DNA from 2 places in the Aceticella sp. 75b-Ac genome. Region 2 is predicted to be linked to the other one. Evidence: predicted binding sites of a transcription regulator. Region 2 holds the regulator's gene; the other holds the start of a gene.
The links. Region 2 encodes ArgR, which controls arginine synthesis, uptake and breakdown. Its sites were predicted from a motif close to ANTGNATAAANATACA; they were not measured.
Positions count from the first base shown of each region.

Region 1: a site for ArgR is predicted at 1,828-1,843, ahead of argC (N-acetyl-gamma-glutamyl-phosphate reductase). Genes of this name have one in related genera too.

Region 1 covers NZ_CM190971.1:1,536,584-1,540,026, reverse strand. The annotation lists gene AC0LWJ_RS07940 (FAD-dependent oxidoreductase) at 1-1,282, shown strand, start outside; gene AC0LWJ_RS07935 (C-GCAxxG-C-C family (seleno)protein) at 1,307-1,657, shown strand; gene argC (N-acetyl-gamma-glutamyl-phosphate reductase) at 1,889-2,920, shown strand; gene argJ (bifunctional ornithine acetyltransferase/N-acetylglutamate synthase) at 2,977-3,443, shown strand, end outside.
Region 2 covers NZ_CM190971.1:507,381-510,823, forward strand. The annotation lists gene AC0LWJ_RS02735 (TlyA family RNA methyltransferase) at 1-312, shown strand, start outside; gene AC0LWJ_RS02740 (NAD(+)/NADH kinase) at 379-1,245, shown strand; gene AC0LWJ_RS02745 (arginine repressor) at 1,256-1,711, shown strand; gene recN (DNA repair protein RecN) at 1,728-3,443, shown strand, end outside.

The sequences.
Region 1 (3,443 bases), 1.0 Mb from region 2:
AGTGAGAAAATTTCATAAGGATAAGACAATCTTGATTATAAGGGATCAGCCGGAGGTTCCTGTTCCATGCGGTATACCTTATATTTTTGGAACTTTGAAGAGTTCATCAGAAGATATTGTTCCTGACAAAAATATGACAGACAAAAACATTGATATACTTATTGACAGGGTTATAAAGGTGGATTTAAAAGAAAAAATTGTCGAAACAAAAACAGGTGAAAAGTTCGGATATGAAAAGCTGGTTTTTGCAACAGGGTCTAATCCAACAATACCATCATTTATAAAAGGCACTGAACTGAAAAATGTTTACACCATAACTAAATATATTTATGAAATAGATGCATTAAAAGATGCCTTGAAGGGATTAAATAAGGTTGTTGTCATTGGAGGAGGATTCATTGGGATAGAGGTTTCGGATGAGATAAACAAATTAAAAAAGAATGTAACCCTGATAAGCTCAAGCAAAAATATTTTATGGAAATCCTTTGATGAAAAATTCTCTTCAAAAGTAGAGGAAATCCTCATAAAAAGAGGAATAAATCTAATAAAAGGCAAAAGGGTTACAGAAATAGCAGGTGATGGGAAGGTATCACATGTAGTTTTCAATGATGGAGATAAAATGGAAGCAGATGCGGTTATATTATCATTGGGGACAAGAGCCAAATCTGAACTTGCGAAAGATGCCAGTCTATCTCTTGATGAAACAGGAGCCATAATGGTTGACGGATATATGAGAACATCAGTAAAGGATGTTTATGCGGTGGGAGATTGTGCACATAAGACGGACTTTTTTACAGGAAAGACATCAGGTGTCATGTTGGCATCAATTGCTGCTGCTGAGGCAAGGATTGCATCTCTTAATATGTATGGTATTGTTTCAAGTAGAAAATCCCTCGGAACGGTAAGTGCTTTTTCTACAAAGGTTGGAAATCTTGTGGTGGCTTCAGCAGGACTTACAGAGATGCACTCTGTTGAAGAAGGTTATGATGTAGTAGTAGGAGAAGCTTCGGCTACGGACAGGCATCCAGGTAAATTTGATGATGTGTCAATGCAGGATGTCAAGTTGATTTTTGAAAGAAGAAGCGGTTACATTATTGGAGGACAGATAAGCGGAGGAGTTTCCGTAGGAGAAATGATAAATATTATTGCGCTGGCAATTCAGCAACGAATGACTATAAGTGAAATGGTACACTTGCAAATTGCTACACATCCGCTTGTAACATCGGCTCCAACAGCTTATCCGATAGTAATGGCTGCACTTGATGCATTAAGCAAATATTAATTTTATAACAAAGAGGAGAAAAAAATGGCAAATCCATTAGTATATTTTACAAACCATAATTGCTGTAAGTCGGTATTATTAGCAGCAAACGAAAAGCTTAACCTTGGCTTAGATGAAAAAGCTATGAATTTAGCACTGGGTTTCGGAACGGGAATGAAGGTAGGAAGCGTTTGCGGTGCAATAACCGGAGGTATCATGGCAATAAGCTCATATTATGAGAATGATCCACGTATGGTGACAGTGAAAACAAAGGAATTTATTAAGAATATAAAGGATAAGTTCGGAACATTAGAATGCAGAGAGTTAAAAGCAAAAAAAATCTCATGTGAAGAGATGGTAGAAACAGCTTATAATACCTTGCTGGCAATACTTTAATCTTAAAAATATCAGACAAAGCAGACAAAGGGGACCAGACAAAGGGGACGGTCCTCTTGTCTGCTTAATGTTTTCTTTTTTAGTCAAAATAAATTTTTAAAACCTCTTGAAAAATTATTTTATGGTGATATAATAGTTGTTAAATATTCAAAAGTATTTTTTTACATTTTAATGCATAATTATAAATTTTAATTAATATTTTATCAACAAAGAATTGGAGGCGTAGTCTCAATGGTTAGAGTAGGAATATTTGGAGCAACGGGCTTTACAGGTATTGAACTTATAAGAATACTTTCAAAACATAAGGATGCAAAGATTGTATATTTGTCTTCACAGCGTTATAACTCAAGAGCGATTTCAGATGTTTATCCATCTCTTGAAGGTTTTTGTGAAAATAAGCTTGAGGATATGGATTTGGAAAAAGCCGCATCAGTATGTGATGTATTATTTATAGCATTACCTTCCGGATATGCTTATGAGATTGCAAGTAAGACATTAGGAAAAGTCAAGGTTATAGATTTGGGGGCAGATTTCAGATTTGACGATTATTCAACATATAAGGAATGGTATACGGGGAATTGTGATGAATATGATAAGATTGAAAGGGTATATGGACTTCCCGAGATATATAGGGAGACGATAAAAAAAGCACCGATTATAGGTAATCCCGGATGTTATCCCACAAGCGCTATTTTAGGTCTTGCTCCGGTATTGAAAAGCGGTATTGTGGAACATAATGTAATAATAGATTCAAAGTCAGGTGTATCAGGTGCAGGTCACAGTCCAAATCAAATTAATATGTATGTGGAATGCAATAACAATATAAGGGCATATAATGTTGCAAAACACCGGCATCGTCCTGAGATAGAGCAGGAACTTACAAAAATCGCAGGTCAAAATACAAGGGTTATATTTACACCTCATCTTACACCTATGACAAGGGGTATATTAAGTACAATGTACTGTAATCTGAAAAAGGAAACAAGAATTGAGGATGTTTATGATATATACAAAGATTTTTATAAAGACGAATATTTTGTAAAAGTATTAAAACCCGGCAATTATCCGGCGACTAAAAATGTTTATGATTCAAATTTCTGCCAGATAGGCTTTGAGATTGATAAACATGCAAATACATTAATAATAATGTCGGTTATAGACAATCTTATAAAAGGTGCATCAGGGCAAGCTGTACAGAATATGAATATCATGTTTGGGTTTCCTGAAAATACAGGCTTGGATATGGTACCAACTATCCCGTAGATAAAATAAAAGGTTGTAAGAAATTAGGGTTAATGAACAGATAGGAGGATTTGATAGTGGAAGAAATTGAGGTTATAGAAGGTGGTATTACATCACCAAAAGGGTTTAAAGCGGCAGGAGTACATTCAGGTATAAAGAAGTGTAAAAAAGACCTTGCACTTATATACACAGAAAAAAAAGCGAATGCAGCGGCGGTATTTACTACAAATAAGGTTAAAGCAGCCCCGGTGCTTCTTGATATGGAAAATATTAAAAAGAGTGAAGCACAGGCAATTGTTGTAAACAGTGGCAATGCAAATGCTTGTACGGGTGAAAAAGGCTACGAAGATGCTTTGAAAATGGCTGAAAAGACGGCAGAGATGCTTAAAATTGATAAAAATGATGTTTTAGTATGTTCAACCGGTGTTATAGGAGTCCCGCTTCCTATAGACTTTTGTTTAAAAGGGATAGAATCGGCAGCAGAAAGTTTGTCGGAAAAAGGCGGTGATGATGCAGCAGAGGCAATAATGACGACAGATACCTT
Region 2 (3,443 bases):
CCCTCTGTTGACAAATTTCTTAAAAAAAATGGTGAATTAATCGCACTTATAAAACCACAATTTGAAGCAGGGAGAGAAAAGGTTGGGAAAAAAGGTGTTGTAAAGGATAAGAGTGTTCATATTGATGTTTTAGAGAAAGTAAATAAAATATGTAAAAGTTTGTCGTATGATATAATAGGTATTACTTACTCGCCTATAAAAGGACCAGAAGGCAATATAGAATATCTTATTTATGCGGTAAAGCGTCCATCTGGTAATATAAATATAAATATTCCCAATGTTGTAGAAACAGCACATAAAAATTTAAATTAAAAAGAAGGATATTTAAAATTTATATAGAATAAGGGGTATGAATATGTATAACTATGTGGTGATTTTATGAAAAAAATTGGAATTGTACCGAATATACATAAGGATAAGGATTTAGAAACGACAAAAATACTTGTTAAATGGATTTTGGAGCACAATGGGTTACCTTTTTTAAATGAAATAATAGCATCAAAAATAGAATATCCTGAATATGGCAAAGATTCCATAGAGATATATAAAGAATGTGATTGTTTAATAGTTTTAGGTGGAGATGGAACGATATTAAACATTGCCAGACAGTGTGCACCTTACTCTACTCCTATACTTGGAGTAAATTTGGGGCATTTAGGGTTTTTAGCAGAGGTAGATAGTAACAATATTTTTGCTGCTATGGAAAAATTATATAATGGTGAGTATACAATTGATAAGAGAATGATGCTTGAGGCTAGTATTATAAATAATGATATGGAAATAGTAAAATTCATGGCTTTAAATGATATTGTTGTAACGAGAGGTGTTTTTCCGCATATGGTAAGGCTTGAAGCATATGTGAATGACCAATATCTTGATACATATTTATCAGATGGAGTAATAATATCAAGCCCTACAGGTTCTACTGCGTATTCACTTTCTGCTGGAGGACCTATAGTATATCCAAATCTTGAATTGCTTATAATTACCCCTATTTGTCCTCATGCTTTACATTCTCGTTCCATAATAGTTTCATCAAATGATAAGGTGAAACTGAAAATAGCCGATGAAAATCAGGATATCATGGTTACAACTGATGGACAGCAGGGTTATAAATTAAACAGCCGAAATTTAGTTTATATCAAAAAGAGCAGCAAGTATACAAACTTAATAAAAATTGAAAATACAAATTTTTTTGATTTGTTAAGAGACAAATTATCTGAAAGAAATACAAACATAAGATGAGGTGTTATAAATAATGAAAATTATACGACACGCAAAAATACTGGAGATAATTGATAAAAATGAAATTGAAACACAGGAAGAATTAGCAGAAGCATTGCAAAAAGAAGGGATTAATGTGACACAGGCAACTGTATCACGTGATATTAAAGAACTTAGACTTATAAAAGTTCTAAGTGATGATGGGACTAAATACAAATATGCAACAATGAAAAAAGTAAACAGTAATGTTACTGATAAATTAATAACATTACTGGCTGGTTCCATTGTAAATATTGATTATGCTGGAAATACAATAGTTATTAAAACATTGTCTGGAACTGCACCAGCAGCAGCAGAGGCAATTGATACACTGAATTGGAATGATGTAGTTGGAACTCTTGCAGGAGATAATACGATTTTCATGCTTGTAAGAACAGAGAAATCCATGAAAGAGATCCTTGATAGATTGAATAAATTAATGAAGTGATTTTGGAGGGTTTCAAATGATACTTGCATTAAACATAAGAAATATTGCGCTTATAGATAATTTGCAGATTAATTTTGGCGAAGGTTTAAATATATTAACAGGTGAAACAGGTGCTGGAAAGTCGATTGTAATTGATTCAATGGTGTTATTATTAGGTGGAAGAGCAAATAAGGATATAATAAGAAATGGTACTGATAAAGGATTTGTAGAGGGAATATTTTATATAGATTCAAACAAAAAAGATATTATCAATATTATAAATGAAGCAGGAATAGATTATGAAAATGATGATACTTTAATAATAAGTCGAGAAATCACATCAAGTGGAAGAAATTATTGCAGAGTAAACAACCGCATTGTGTCATTATCGTTTTTAAATAAACTTGGTTCACTTCTTGTTGATATACTTGGTCAACATGAACATCAATTTTTGCTTGACAATACTAAACACATAATGCTTCTTGATAGCTTTCAGGATAATGAATTTTATACAATTAGAGAACAGCTAAGAAAGCTTCTTGATAAATATTATTCTATAGAAAGAAAACTTAAAGATTATTATCTTGATGACAATGAAAAATTATCAAAAATCGATTTATTAAAATATCAAATCAATGAGATAAAAAATGCAAATTTAAGGATAAATGAAGATAAGGAATTAACGGAAAAAAGAAATATATTAATAAATTCAGAAAAATTGTTTACATTTATGAATGAAACATATAATATCTTATATGAAGGTAGGGAAAATAACAATGCAGTTATTGATAGCATAAATGTCATAATAAAAAATATTGATTTATCAATGGCTATTGATAAAAAATTATCGGATTTAAAGGAATATATTGAAAATGCTTTATTTACACTTGAAGACTGCGCATTTCAGATAAGGAATTATATAGAAAATATTGATTTTAGTCCTGAAAGTCTCGATGAGATTGAAAATAGGCTTGACCTTATTAGCAATTTAAAAAGAAAATATGGTATAACAATTGAAGCTATATTGGAATTTCAAAAAGAAAAGGAAATAGAGCTTGAAAAATTATTAAACTCAGAAGAAGAAATAAAAAAAATTAATGATGAAAAAAACAGATTGAAAAATGAAATTATTAAGTTATCTGGAATTATACACGATAAAAGAACTCAAATAGCGGACTATCTTGAAAAAAATATAAAAATTATTTTAAATGAATTAAATATGAATAATGCAATTTTTAAAGTTGATATAAAAAATTTACAGGAACCTAATGAAAACGGTATGGATGAAGTGGAGTTTATGATTTCAACAAATGTTGGAGAACCTTTAAAGCCTTTATCTAAAATTGCCTCGGGTGGTGAACTGTCCAGAATAATGTTGGCACTTAAAACAATTTTAGCAGATTTTGATGGTATTTCAACATTAATTTTTGATGAAGTTGATACAGGTATAAGTGGGAGGGCTGCACAGGCTGTTGCAGAAAAAATAGCATATATTTCAAGGAACCGTCAAATAATATGTGTGTCACATTTACCACAGATTACATCAATGGCTGATGTACATTATAAAATTTTAAAAATAACAAAAGATAGTAAAACATACATTAATATACAAAAACTTGACTATGATGGTAAAATAAAAGAGCTTTCAAGGATAATCAGCGGTACAAAGGTAACAGAATTAACATTGAATCATTCTAAAGAGCTTATTGATATGGCACAAAGATTCAAAAAGAAGATAGAAATAAATAAAAAA